One region of the Streptomyces sp. NBC_01089 genome, then DNA from elsewhere that is predicted to be linked to it. Evidence: riboswitches for the same ligand, from Rfam matches in the RefSeq annotation. Region 1 holds a riboswitch; the other holds the start of a gene.

Region 1 (7,141 bases):
TGACGGAAAGCTCGTACCGTTCACCAAACTCGTCAACGCCAGCAAACGGCAGGTGGGCAAGACCGACCCCGAGGTCATCACCCTGTCCGCGCTCCGCGCCCTCGTGATCACGACGATCTACGGGCGCGGCGGCCTGTCCCGCTCGGCGGAGACCGTCCACGAGGACGAGCTGCCCGCAGGGACGAACGCCGAGCAGGTGGAGCAGAGCATCGTGCCGCTGCTGGTGCGCCTGATCGCGGACCGCAGTGAGCAGTTCGTCTCGCGCAGCGCCGTCACCGCACCGGCCGTACTCGCGGGGCTCGGTATCGCCCTGCACCAGACCACACCGTGGGCCGATTCCGTGAACGCGCTCGGCGATGAGGAACTGCACCACCTCCTCGCCGGTATCAAGTGGGAGCGGGAGGCCCGCTACTGGGACGGTGTGGCAGCGAAGGCGGGCGCGTCGGGGCGCCTCAACTTCAGCGGTGGCGTCAAGGACTCCGGCGGACGGGTCGCGGACGCGATCCTGTACCCGGCCGGCGAGGCAGGGCAGAAGATCCGCGGTCAGTAGGTTGTCCTCGTACGGATCATCGTCAAGACACAGCGCTGCCGGGAATGGAAGCGCATTCGCTGACCGGCCGATCCCTGCCAGACCCCACGCGGCTGCCGCGCTTCAGCGGCAGCCGCGGCGGCGGTGGCGAACCGCCGCGGTTGCCCGACACTCAGGTACGCGGCCGCCGCCCCCGCTCCTGCCTCGGGAAGCTCTGGTCGGCCCCCGGCAGCACCGGCTTCGGCAGCGTGGCCACCTCCTCCTTCGCCTGGGCCAGCTGCTCGGCCGTGTCCTCCGGGAGGTGCGGCGGGCGGTGGTGGGTGTCGGAGAAGCGGAAGGCCGAGGTCAGGTCGCCGAAGGTGCGGCGGCGCCACTGGGTGATGTTGGGCTCCCGCACCCCCGTGAACCGCTCCAGGAACTGGAGCGCCGACGTGTGGTCGAAGCGCTCGCCCGCGACCCAGCCGCCCACCGTCCACGGCGACACGATGATCGCGGGGACCCGGAAGCCGCCGCCGATCGGCAGGCCGTCGACGAACTCGTCCTGGGTGCCCGGTTTCGGGGTGGGCGGAGCCACATGGTCGAACAGGCCGTCGTTCTCGTCGTAGTTGAGGATGAAGGCGGTCTTCGCCCACACCTTCGGATTGGACGCGATGGCCTCGATCTTCTGGGCCACGAAGTCCGCGCCCGCCGCCGGGAGATAGTCCGGGTGCTCGGACTGGTAGCTCGTCGGCATGATCCATGAGACGGCCGGCAGCCGGTCGTTGCGGGCGTCGTCCTCGAAGGTGCCCTCCGGCTGCGGGCGTACGCCGCGCTCGTACAGCTCGTCACCGGGCTTGGCGTCCTTGAACGACTGGAAGTTCTCCAGCATGTTGCAGCCGTAGTCGTCGTCCTGCTGGTAGACCTTCCAGCTGACGCCCGCCGCCTGCAGCCGCTCGGCGTAGGTCGTCCAGCGGTACGGCGTGGGGGCCGTGTTGTTCAGGATCGGGCCGCCCTGGGTGCCGTTCGGGTCGAGGGTGCCCGTCATCCAGTACAGCCGGTTCGGCCAGGTGGGGCCGAACACGGAGCAGAAGTAGTTGTCGCAGATGGTGAAGGTCTCCGCCAGCGCGAACTGGAAGGGGATGTCCTCCCGGGTGTAATACCCCATGACATAGGGGCCGTTGAGCCCGTCGGCCTTGCGGTGCGCGGGCAGCCACTGGTCCATCCGGCCGCCGTTCCACGCCTCGTGCTGCACGGACCAGGCGTGGCTGGTGGACGGGATGGCCTGGGCGCTCGATGTGTGCGTGTCCAGGTGGAACGGGAGCAGATAGCCCTTCGGGTTCACCGTGTCGGGCTGGTAGAAGACGGGCTTGCCGTCGGGCAGCTTCTGCGCGTGCGGGTCGCTGAAGCCGCGTACGCCGGACAGGGTGCCGAAGTAGTGGTCGAACGAGCGGTTCTCCTGCATCAGCATCACGACGTGTTCGATGTCGCGCAGCGAGCCGTGGCGCGGCGGCCCGGCCGCGACCGCCTTCTGCACACTCGGCGGCAGCAGCGAGAGTGCCGCGGCACCGCCGACGGCGCCTGCCGCTGAGCCAAGGAGTCTGCGTCGCGTCAACTCGGCCATGAACATCCCCTTCTCAAGCTCGGACGGGCCCTTTTTCCGGGGCCCTTCCGAACCTTCGCGGGCGGCCGGTGAGGAGGGGAGGAGCGAAACGATGAACAAGTGGCCAATGTGCGGCAAGGGGTTGGCCAAGCCGTGGCCCGGTGTTCGGGTGGGGGCGCGCACACGGGCGGATCCCGCCCGGATGTGGTCCGGGCGGGATCCGTGGGATGCGTCGAGTCCGTTGTGCGGAGGGTGAGTTGACGTTCAGCTGACGGAGGCCGTCGTGGGCGACGTCGCGCCGTTCGCGTCGCGGGCCGGTGCCGCCCGCGGTACGAGATGACGCTCGGCGAGGTGACCGAAGAGCAGCCCGAACGCGGTCCACAGAGTGAGCTGGATCGCGAGCGCGGAGAGCCTGAACTGCCAGAGCAGGGTGGCCGGGAAGTCCTTGGGCACCTCGTTGACGGCGGGCAGGAACGCATAGGCGAGTCCCACCACCACGAGGAAGGCGGCCCCCGCCGAGATGGTCGCGTTCCAGTTGCCCAGCCGGGGCGCGAGCCTTCTGCCGATGATCACCGCGCCGACGGCGAGCAGCACACTGAGAACCATCATCAGGAAGTACAGGGTGGTGCGTTTGCCGATGGTGTCGGGGTCGCCGACGGACGGCGGGTTGGCCGGGTACTTGAGGAACGGGACGACGTACACCGCGATCAGGGCACCGGCCGAGACCAGCACGGCCGTGGCCCGCGGGCCGAAACCGCCGATACGGCCGAGCGCGAAGCAGAACGCGAGAGCGGCGATTCCGCCGACCGCGACGCCGAAGACGAGCACACCTGTGGCCAGACCGGCCGTCGACTGGAGCGAGCGGCTGACCACCTCCACTTCGTGCTCATGGCTGTGCGCGCCCTCGAACGCGATGGCCGCGTCCACCCGCGGCTCACCGAGCAGATAGGCGACGACCAGAGCCAGCACGCCGGCGGCCAGGCCGGACAGCATGCCGCGGACGAGCAGGGCGCGTATGGATATGGAGTTCATGAGAGAGGTCCCCTGGATGTCAGAAGGTCGGTGACAGGGGAATCAGTGGCAGGGGAAGCCGAGCAGATGACGCCCGTCGTGGACCCACTCGTGCACATCGGTGCCCGAGACGACCGAGGTGGCGCCCTGCTCGGCGCCGACGAAGTACAGCAGAATGAGCATCAGGATCCCGAAGAAGACCGCCCAGGGGGCAATGGCCTTGAGGGAGATGGGGGCGATCGCCGGAGTGGCGGGGGCCTCCGGGGTGGGGGCAAGGGTGCTTGCCATGGCAGTACCTCCTGGGGAACACGCGTCCCGATCGTGGTGCCTGAGACGAAGGTGCCGGGTCTGACTTCCCGCAGGGCGGGTTCACAGTGGCGCGACCGTGCCGGAATCTCACCGGACTTCCATCACACCTTCGTCATGTGCACGTGGACCGTACCGCCTGACGGGCAGGCTCCGCTACGGCGCCGTACGGCCGGACGGCCTGCTCCACCCCGCGCGTATCGGCCCCGGCCCGCGTGATCTCCTTGCCCGTACGGCGGAAGACCGGGCGGACGGACAGCGGGACGGGGACAGCGATGACCGTACGAGTGATGTTGATCTCACCTGCTCACAGCGGTGCGCTGCGTGAGGCCCGCTTCGACGATGACGGGCCGCTGGACGAGGCGGGGACCCATAGGGCGGCGCGGGCCGCGGACGCCGTGCCGGGTGCCGACCGGCTGCTGACCGCGCCCGACACCCGCTGCCGGCAGACCGCCGCCGCGCTGGGGCTGCGGGCCGAGCCCGAACCCGCCGTCCGGGCCTGGGACTTGGGGCGCTGGCGGGGCAGCACCCTGGCCGATGTGACCGAGGAGGAGCCGGACGCGGTGGCCGCCTGGCTGGCGGACCCCGCCGCCGCGCCGCACGGCGGTGAGTCCCTGCACGCACTCCGCGAGCGGACCGGCGGCTGGCTCGAAGGGCTGACGGACGGGGGCGGCCGGGTGCTGGCGGTCACCGACCCCGCGGTGGTGCGGGCAGCCGTCCTGTATGCGCTGGCCCTGCCCGCCGATGCGTTCTGGCGGCTGGACGCGGCGCCGCTCACGCTGACCGAGCTGAGCGGCAGGGCCGGACGGTGGAACCTGCGCATCGGACGGCCGCTGGAGCCGTGACCCGGGATGCGCGCCCACGGGCGGTGCGCTCTGCTGGACAGGAGCCCCGGACAGGGCGGAGGGGGCGGCGCGGTGCGCGGAGAATCACATCCGGGGGCCGCCGCTGCGGGAATCTCCGCTGGTCGTGACAGGCTGAAGCCCTTGTACAACATCAACGCTTGTACGACGTCGACGCTCGTACAACATCAATACAGACGTCACCGGCGGCACCCTTTCGTACCGGCGCCCCGGTGACAGAGGCGAAAAGGCAGGGCGGTCATGGGAGAGCTGATTCTCGTACGGCACGGTGAGACCAGCTGGAGCCGCACCGGGAAACACACCAGCTGGACGGATCTGCCGCTGACGGCGACCGGCGAGGAGCAGGCCCGCAAGGTCGCACCGCTGCTGGCCGAGCGGCGTATCGCGCTCACCCTCACCAGCACGCTGACCCGGGCCAGGCGGACCGCCGAGCTGGCCGGGCTCGTCCCCGCCCACGCCGAAGCCGATCTGCACGAGTGGGACTACGGGGCGTACGAGGGCATCACCAGCGCGGAGATCCACCGGGACCGGCCCGACTGGGACCTGTGGACCGACGGAGTGGCCGAGGGCCCGCCCGAGCACCCGGGCGAGACCCCGCAGGAGGTCGGCGAGCGCGCCGACCGGGTCCTGAAGCGCGTCGACGTGGCGCTGCGCGACGCCGACCTCGACGGAGAGGGCGGCGACGTCGTGCTGGTCGGCCACGCCCACTTCCTGCGGGTGCTGACCGCGCGCCGCCTCGGTCTGCCCGCGTCGGCAGGAGCGCTCTTCCGGCTGGACACCGCGTCCGTGAGCCGGATCGGCACCGAACACGGGCGCCCCGCCCTCGCTGTGTGGAACCAGGTGCCCGTCAGCGGGTGACGGGCACCGTCCCGGCCGTCGTCTCGACCTCGAGGAGCGAGGCGCTCTGCCGCTCGGCCTCGAAGGCCGCGTGGCCGCCCCGCAGCCCGAACAGGCGCTTGCCGAGCAGGATGTAGAGCACTGCCAGGATGTTGACCGTCAGGGTGGCGATCTTCAGCCAGCTGACCTTCTCGGTCAGTTCGTAGACCTCGAGCGGCAGGAAGACCGCTGTGGCGACGACGGTCAGATACTCGGCCCAGCGCTTCGCACGCCACAGGCCGACGCCCTCGATGATCTCGATCAGCGCGTAGACGACCAGCAGGACGGCCACCAGCACCAGCGTGGAGTGCTTGTAGCCGAAGGTCTTCTGGATGGTGCCGACGACCGGTGAGTTGTCCAGGTCGTAGTTGAAGTGGCGGAACACCGGCCGCAGCACGTTCAGGTTCTCGTCGAAGAGCCGGCGCACCGCGTCCTGGCTGTTGCTGAACTTCCACACGGCCACCGCCACCAGCACGATGAACACGCCGCGCACCGCGCGCTCCACGGCGAGGAAGCGCAGGATGAAAAGATCGCGCAGCACCTTGCCGCGCGGCACCAGCGGGGCGTCCTGCGCGGGGCCCGTCCCGTGCGGGTCCCCGAGGGCGAAGTCCCCGCAGCGGAGACAGCGCCACGCCTCGCCGAACCCTGTCTCGGCGCGCAGCCGCACCGCCAGTTCCGGTTCCCGCGGTGCGTACGTCACATGTCCGCGCCGTGCGCAGGTGCGCCGGTCCCAGTCGATCTTCATGCTGTCTTCCCCGTGCTGGTCGGTTCTTGCTGTTCGGTTCACGCTGCTTGGTTCTTGCCGGCCGGACCGGTCCAGCGCGGACCGTAGCAGGGCATCGTATGCGCCGGATGACAGGGCACCGACAGAAGCCCGCCCGGCAGGGGTGACGGGGTACGGGGACGAGGGCAGGGGCGGCTCGCAAGATTACTGGCTACGCCCACCGGGCATGCGGACTTCTGCCCACTCGTGAAGAGGTCCCGCCGGACCGCCCCGCAGCCTCGGCCTGCCGGGATATTCTCGAAATCCGTTTGCAGGCAGGGGAGGAACGATGGGGTCCCGGAAGGAACGCCCGGCCGCCGTACCGCTGCTGGAGCGGGAGAACGAGATCGCCGTGGGCGCCCGCGCCGTGGAGGCGCTGTGCGCGGGGGAGTCCACCGGGGGGCTCCTCATCTACAGCGGTGAGGCCGGCCTGGGGAAGACCGCGCTGCTCGACACGGTCAGTACGCAGGCGGCGGGACGCTGCACGGTCTGGTCGGCCCGTGGCGGCGAGACACTCACCTCCGTACCCTTCCACGTCGTACGCCAACTCCTGCAGCCCGCACTGACGATGCCCGGGATCAGGGACGCCCGCGATCTGCTGGGCGACCGGTACGACATCGTCGGGCCCGCACTCGGCGTCGCCCCGCCCGGCGCGCAGCAGGCCGACCCGCAGGGGGTCCGCGACGGTCTGGAGGCCGTGGCCGCGCGGCTCGGCCGGCTGTTCCGCCCGCTGGTGTTCATCGTCGACGACGCCCAGTGGTGCGATCTGGAGACGCTGGCCTGGCTGGCCTCCTTCACCGGACGCGAGGACGGACCCCCGGTGCTCGTTGTCCTCGCGTACCGCACGGGTGAGGCGGAAGGGGACGCCGCCGACTATCTGCGCGTGCTGGAAGGGGCGGCCAGTGAGAACGTGCAGCTGCGCGCCCTCACCCCGGACGCCATCGCCCAGCTCTCCCGCAGCGCGCTCGGGGCGCACGCCGACGACCCGTTCTGCCGCGAGGTCTGGGCGGTCACCGGTGGCAACGCGTACGAGACCGTCGAGCTGCTCGCCCGGGTGCGGGACGACGCCATCGATCCCGTGGAGGACTCCGCCGGCGCCCTGCGCGCGCTGGGTGCGTCGGCCCGCGGCTCGGGGCTGATCGCGCGTCTGGAGGAGCTGGGCACCGGGGCCACCCGGTTCGCCTGGGCCGCGGGGATCCTGGGGACAGGTATCT
Region 2 (7,141 bases), 320 kb from region 1:
GCCACCGGGTGCTCCACGGGGCCGATGTCCGGCTCGCCGCAGGGGAGCGCGTCGCGGTGGTCGGCACGACCGGCGCCGGAAAGAGCACCCTGGCCAGGCTGGCGGCCGGGGTCCACCGGCCCACCGAGGGCCGCGTACTGCTGGGCGGGGTGCCGCTGGACGCGATGTCCGCCCCACTGCTGCGGCGCACGGTGGCCCTGGTGAACCAGGAGACGCATGTCTTCGCCGGCTCACTCGCCGACGACCTCCGGCTCGCCCGGCCCGATGCCGACGAGTCCGAACTGCTCACCGCCCTGGAGACGGTGGACGCGCGGGACTGGGCGCAGGCACTGCCGCAGGGTCTCGCCACCCGGATCGGCCAGGGCGGCCTGCGCCTCACCCCCGTACAGGCGCAGCAGCTCGCCCTGGCCCGGCTGGTGCTCGCGGACCCGCCGATCGCTGTCCTGGACGAAGCCACCGCCGAGGCGGGCAGCGCGGGTTCGCGGGTCCTGGAGGCGGCGGCCGAGCGGGCACTCGAGGGGCGCACCGCACTGGTGGTGGCCCACCGGCTCACTCAGGCGGTACGCGCCGACCGCGTACTGGTGCTGGCGGACGGCCGCATCGTGGAACACGGCACCCACGGCGAACTCGTCGCGGCCGGCGGGGGATACGCGGCGCTGTGGGCGGCCTGGTCGGGGGCGCGCGGACAGGGCGCGGTCCCTGATCCGGCCTGATCCGGAGAACTGCGGAGGGACGGCCGGCGGCCTTCGAAGAGGAGCGGGAGGGCTCTTCGAAGGCCGCCGGGCGCGCGTCGACGCGCTCAGTCGTCCACGGGGTCCGACGGGGAGGGGGGTGCGGTGCTGTCGTCCTGGTCCTCGGTCAGCCCGCGCCGCCAGTACCCCTGGAAGCACACCGAACCGCGGTCGACACCCCGCTCCCGCACCAGGTGGCGCCGCAACTCCTTGATGGCGGACGCTTCTCCGGCCAGCCAGAAGTAGGGCGCCGCGTCGGGCAGAACGGCGCCCCGGACGGCGTCCAGCAGGGGGGAGGGGCCATGGCCGCGGTGCACCCAGGTGACCTGCGCGGTTGCGGGGAGCGGCTGCTCCTCGGCCGGGCCGGCCACCTCGGCGAAGATCTGGACCGGCAGCCCCGGCGGGAGCCCTTCGGCGATCGAGGCCATGGCGGGAAGGGCTGTTTCGTCGCCTGCCAGCACGATGGACCGCGTACCGGGCGGTGGCTGGAAGTTGACGCCGCCCGCGTCCTCGCGGGCCGGGCCGACGAGGAGGACGCGGTCCCCGGGACGGGCCGCGGCGGCCCAGCGGCCGGCGGGGCCGCCGTCGCCGTGCAGTGCGAAGTCGATGTCGACCTCGTCGGGATCGGTGCGCTGCGCGCGGAAGGTGTAGGTGCGCAGGACGGGCCGGGTCTCCGGTGGCATCGTCCGCCAGGCCGCGTACCACCCGCTCTCGGCCGCGCCTTCGGGCAGGAGGGGCTCGGTCAGGCCGGGGGCCGGGAACAGGATCTTGCCGCGCTGGTCGCGGTTGCCGGTCCGGAAACCGGAGAGCGTGGGGCCCGTGAAGGTGATCCTGGCCATCTGCGGGGTGAGCCGGACGGCTCGTTCCACCTGGACGGGAAAGACGCGGAACGCCGCTTGGACGGGGCGTGCGGTGGTGGATCCGGCAGCCATGTATCACTCCAGCCGATGAGGGGGCGGGGCTGGTGCGCGCCCTGGTGGGCGTACACCACCCCGGAATCACTTTGTTAAGGGTAGGCTAACCTAATTTCGAATGGGTTCCAGGGGGTTCCAGGGTGTCCGCGTGAGCCGGGTTACGGCCCCCGCCGGCCCGTGCGACACAATGAGCGCACGAGGCGACGGGGATCAGGAAGCCGGTGCGAGTCCGGCGCGGTCCCGCCACTGTGACCGGGAAGCGACCCTCCTGTACGTCACTGTCCGCAGGCGCGGACGGGAAGGCGGAGGGGAGCGATGATCCGGGAGCCAGGAGACTGACCCGTCGCCGGTCCGACAGCAGGGGCGAGGAAACCCCGGAGAGGATCGACTGTGACGACCCATGCCCGGACGGAGCCGCGATACCGGCCCGAACCCGGCAACCGGCCCGCGCCGGCCGGCCCGCCGAGCCCCGGCAGACGTAGTGTGCTGGCCGCCGGAGGCGCCCTGGCCCTTGCCGCGTCCTCCGGGCTGCTCGCCGGCTGTGGTGCGGACGCGAAGGACGGCGGGGGGAGCGACCGGTTCCGCGCCGCGTTCACGGCCGGCGGCTCGCAGGAGACCCTCGACCCGCACGTCGCCCCGAACTTCGTCGACCAGGCCCGCGCCAAGGCCCTGTACGACACCCTCGGCACCTACGCGGACGACATGTCCGTCCGTGAGCGGCTCGCGGAGTCCTGGGAGAGCGACGCGTCCGGCACCCGGTGGCGGATACGTCTGCGCAAGGCGGAGTTCCACGACGGGAAACCGGTCACGGCGAAGGACGTCCTCTACAGCTACCGCCGCGCCGCCGACCCCGCCACCGGCTCCCCCTCGCAGGTGCTGCTGTCGGCCATCGACTTCCACACCACCAGGGCCGACGGCGAACGGTCCGTCGTCTTCGCCCTGAAGGCGCCGAACTTCGAGTTCCCCACCGTCTTCGCAGGCCCCGGCACCGAGATCATCCCCGACGGTACGAAGGACTTCCGCAAGCCCGTCGGCTCCGGCCCCTTCACCTATGTCTCCTTCACACCCGGCGGCACCGCACGCTACCGGCGCTGGACCGGCCACTGGGACGGCGCCCCGCACATCGCCGAGCTGGAGATCGTCCCCGCGAACGAGGAGTCGGCCCGGCTCAACGCGCTGCTGTCCGGGCAGGTCCACTACGCATCCGACATGGCCGGAGCCTCCGTGGACCGGCTGAAGAAGGAGGGCTCGACGCGGGTGCTGACCGCCGAACGGGCCACCGCCCAGCAACTGCTGCTGCGAATAGGCCGGAAGCCCTTCGACGACCCCCGGCTGGTACGGGCCGTACAGCTCGGGATCGACCGGGCCGCGCTGGTCCGGGTCGCGCTGGCCGGGCACGGTGAGGTGGGGAACGACCTGTTCGGGCTGGGCCTGCGCGGCTACCCGCAAGGTCTCCAGCCCCGCGAACGGGACGTCGGCGAGGCGCGGAGGCTGGTGAAGGAGGCCGGCGCGGAGGGGCTGCACATCACCGTGGAGACCAGCTCCGTCGACGCCACCTGGGAGACGGCAGCGGACCTGATGGCACGCCAGCTGCGTGAGGTGGGGCTGAGGCTGACCGCCAACACCCGTGCCTCCAGTACATATTTCAGCGAGATCAGGACGCAGGGCGTCGCCGCCTTCAACACCACGTCCACGCTGCCGGTGTCCGACTTCCTCCAGCAGCGGGTACGCGGCGGGGCGGCCCGCAACCAGACGCAGTACGCGTCGAAGAAGTTCGACACGCTGCTCGAACACGCCCGCACCACCCGCGACGAGCGGAACCGGCTGGCGTTGCTCGCGCGCGCCCAGAAGATCGCCCGGGACGAGTCCGGGCTGCTGGTATGGGCGTTCTCGGACGCCAACGACGCGATCGGCCCCTCGGTCCGGGGGCTGCGTGCCGCACCTCCCAACTCGCACGACTGGGCCCGGTTCGACCGGGTCCGCCTCGGCTGACGTGCGCGCCTATGTCCTGCGGCGCTCACTGCTGGCGGTCGTGCAGTGCCTGATGGTGCTGGTCGCCGTGTTCGCGGTCGGTTCGCTGCTGCCCGGTGACACGGCCGACGTGCTCCGCGGTGAACTCGGCACGCCCGAGCAGGTGGCGTCGCTGCGGAGCCGGCTGGGACTCGACCAGCCGGCCTGGTCCCGCTTCGGCCACTGGCTCGGCCACCTGCTCACCGGCGACCTCGGGAACTCCCTGACGACCGGGCTGCCGGTCGGCGACGACATCGGCCGCCGTATCGGCGTGACGCTGCTCCTCGGCGTCCCCGCGCTGGTCCTGGTCACCGTCCTCGCGCCGCTCCTCGGCACGGTGTCGGGGCTGCGGGAGGGCAGCCGCGTCGACCGGACGCTGAACACGGCGGCCGTTCTGCTGCACGCCGTACCGGAGTTCGTGCTCGGGCTGCTGCTGGTGGCTTCGGTGTCACTGACGGCCGGGCTGCTGCCCGCCACCGCTGTCGGCATGGACACGGCGGCGCTGCTGGCCCAGCCGGCCGTGCTGGTCCTGCCCGTCACCGTACTGACGGCCCGGCATCTGTGTGACCTGGCGCGGCAGATCCGTGCCGGTGTGGCGGCGGGGCGGCACAGTGCGGTCGCCGCGCATCTGCGGCTGCTGGGGATGCCGGAACGGACGGTGGTGCTGCGGCATGTGCTGCCCGGCGCCCTGGGGCCCGCCGCGCAGCAGTTCGCGCGCTGTGTGGAGGGGCTGCTGGGCGGCACCGTACTGGTGGAGGCGGTCTTCGGCTTCCGGGGCCTCGGGAACGGTTTCGTCGATGCGGTGCAGAACCGCGACCTGCCCCAAGTACAGACGTACGCGCTGCTGTTCGCCGGTACGGCGGTCGCGGTGAACCTCATCGGCGACCTGGCCGCGCACCGGCTGGCCCCGCACCGCGAGGTGACCGCGTGACGGCGGAGGAGCGGGGGACGCGGGGAGAGCGGGAGGCATTGGGGGAGTGGGGGACGGCCGATGCGGATGGCTGCGCCGATGCCGTGCGCAGTGCTCGGCCTCGTCGGCCCCGTCGGCCGTGGGCCGCTCCGGTGCTGCTCGGCGTGCCGGTGCTCGTGGCCCTGCTGGGGCCGTGGGCGGCCGGGACCGCGCCGTCGGCGGAGGGCGCGCTGCCGTCGCAGCCGCCCGGCGGCGGGCACCCGCTCGGTACGGACGTACTGGGCCGCGACGTCCTGTGGCTCGTCCTGCACGGCGGCGCCTCCGTACTGGGCAGCGCCCTGGGCGCGTTGCTGATCGGCATGGCCGCCGGGGTGCCGCTGGGGCTGCTGGCCGCGGGCCCGCGACGCGGCATCGACGAGACGGTGATGCGCGGCCTCGACCTGCTGCTCGCCTTCCCCGGGCTGCTGGTGCTGATGACGCTGGCCGCGACGGGGCACCGCGAGTGGTACTGGCTGGTGACGGTCGCCGGGGTGCTCCAAGTCCCGGCCGTGGCACGGCTGGTACGCGGAGCCGCTCTGGCGCCGGGCGCCCGTACGGTCGTCGAGGCGCTTCGGATGCAGGGGCGCGGCTGGGCGTACATCCACCTCCGGCACCTGGCACGGGAGTTGGCCGCCCCGCTGGCCACCGACGCGGGCGGCAGATTCTCCGTGGTGCTGTACCTGCTGGCATCCGCCAACTTCCTCGGCCTGGGGCTGCCCGCGGCCTCGCCGGACTGGGCGGTGCTCATCGAGCGGAACAGCGACGCCCTGTTCACCCAGCCCGCGGCGGTGCTGGTGCCCGCCGGACTGCTGACGGCGCTGTGTGTCGGGGGCAACCTGCTCGTGGACCGTGCGCTGGCACGGAGGAGGAAGCCCCGATGAAGGGTTCTGTCCCTGAGCGGTCTGAGCGGCCTGTGGGGCCTGCGCGGCCCGCACGGCTTGTGGGGCCTGTGGGCCCTGAGCGGTCTGCGCGGCTTGTGCCGCTGCTGGACATCCCGGAGGTCTCCGCGTATGCCGACGGGACGGACCGGCCGCTGCTCGACCGGGTCGCACTGACCGTGCCGCCGGGGACCGTCACCGCCGTCGTCGGGCCTTCCGGAAGCGGCAAGACCACGCTCGGCCTGGCGGCGCTCGGCAGCTCCCGGGGCGGCGTACGGCTGGCCGGACAGGTGCTGTTGGGCGGCACGGACCTGCTGCTCCTGGAGCCGTCCCGGCGTTCCGCGGCCCGTGCAGGCCGGGCCGCGCATCTGCCCCAGCATCCGGAGACGGTGCTGGACCCGGTCCGCCGGTCCGGCGGCGCGCTGACGGAGCTGGCCGCGCTCGGCCACCCGGGGCGCGCCGCGCGGAAGCCCGCCGCGCGCCGGGCGCTGACCGACGCCGGCCTGGAGTGGGAGGCCGTCCACCGCCGCTTTCCGCACCAGCTCTCCGGCGGCCAGCAGCAACGTCTGGCACTCGCCTCCGCCCTGGTGACGGGGGCGCGGCTGCTGGTGCTCGACGAGCCGACGAGCGGCCTGGACCCGGCGCTCGCCCAGGCGCTGGGCCGTACGGTACGGGGGCTCGCGGACGGCGGCGCGGGGGTGCTGCTGCTCAGCCATGACCTGCGGCTGGTGCGGGAGACGGCCGACAGGGTCATCGTGCTGGAGCACGGCAGAGCGGTGGACGACGGGCCGACGGCGGACATCCTCGGCGCGGGTGGCGCGGGTGGCGCGGGTGGCGCGGGTGGCGCGGGTGGCGCGGGTGGCGCGGGTGGCGCGGGTGGCGCGGGTGGCGCGGGTGGCCTTGGCCCCGGCCCTGGCCCCGGTGTTCCCGGCCCCGCCCCCGGTGACCCCGGCCCTGGCCCCGGTGACCCCGGGCCAGGTTCCGCCGGCTCCGGCCATCGGGCCACCCGGGCCCTGCTCGCCGCGGAGTTCCCCGTCGGCGCGGGCGCGGGCGCGGGCGGGGTCGCAGGCGCAGTGCCGGATCCCGGCCCGGCAGCCACCACCGCGGGGGACCGCGCCGGGGTGGCCGCCACGGGGATCGTCGTGCGCCGCCGGTCCGGCGATCCGCTCGCCGGGCCGGTGTCGATGGCGTTCCCGCCCGGCAGCAGGACCGCGCTGCTGGGTCCGTCAGGCGCGGGCAAGACGACCTTCGCCCGGGTGCTGGCCGGACTGACCACTCCGTCCCGGGGAGAAGTGCGGTACGACGGCCGACCGCTCCCGGGCCGTGTCGACCGGCGGTCGGCCGCACAGCGGCGCGTCGTCCAGTACGTGCACCAGAGCAGCGCCGGCTCCTTCGAGGATCACCGTCAGGTCCTGCCGCAACTCGCCGACACCGCAAGGCTGTTGCGCGGTCTGCCGGAAGCGGAGGCGACGGCCGGGGCGCTGGAGGCCGCCCGGCTGCTGGGACTTGACGAGACGCTGCTGCACCGGACCCCGGGCCGCCTGTCCGGTGGCCAGCTCCAGCGGTGTGCGCTGGTACGTGCGCTGACCGCGCGACCGGCGCTGCTGATATGCGACGAGGTGACAGCGGCGCTGGACACCGCTTCCCGGCAGCAGGTCA

The links. A riboswitch is a leader RNA that binds a small molecule or an ion and turns the genes downstream of it on or off. The one in region 1 is predicted to bind cobalamin.
Region 2: it holds a riboswitch for cobalamin, as region 1 does, so the genes downstream of both, OG510_RS06460 (ABC transporter substrate-binding protein) here and OG510_RS05025 (CbtB-domain containing protein) in region 1, are expected to answer to the same signal.

The regions. Positions count from the first base shown of each region.
Region 1 is NZ_CP108660.1:1,133,080-1,140,220, reverse strand. Features, by position in the region: gene OG510_RS05040 (DNA sulfur modification protein DndB) at 1-550, shown strand, start outside; gene OG510_RS05035 (alkaline phosphatase family protein) at 702-2,129, opposite strand; gene OG510_RS05030 (CbtA family protein) at 2,373-3,140, opposite strand; gene OG510_RS05025 (CbtB-domain containing protein) at 3,183-3,407, opposite strand; adenosylcobalamin (AdoCbl) riboswitch at 3,410-3,554, opposite strand; gene OG510_RS05020 (histidine phosphatase family protein) at 3,701-4,270, shown strand; gene OG510_RS05015 (histidine phosphatase family protein) at 4,529-5,146, shown strand; gene OG510_RS05010 (DUF2127 domain-containing protein) at 5,136-5,909, opposite strand; gene OG510_RS05005 (ATP-binding protein) at 6,217-7,141, shown strand, end outside.
Region 2 is NZ_CP108660.1:1,448,105-1,455,245, reverse strand. Features, by position in the region: gene OG510_RS06470 (ABC transporter ATP-binding protein) at 1-713, shown strand, start outside; gene OG510_RS06465 (siderophore-interacting protein) at 800-1,663, opposite strand; cobalamin riboswitch at 1,855-1,983, shown strand; gene OG510_RS06460 (ABC transporter substrate-binding protein) at 2,036-3,637, shown strand; gene OG510_RS06455 (ABC transporter permease) at 3,639-4,586, shown strand; gene OG510_RS06450 (ABC transporter permease) at 4,730-5,485, shown strand; gene OG510_RS06445 (ABC transporter ATP-binding protein) at 5,581-7,141, shown strand, end outside.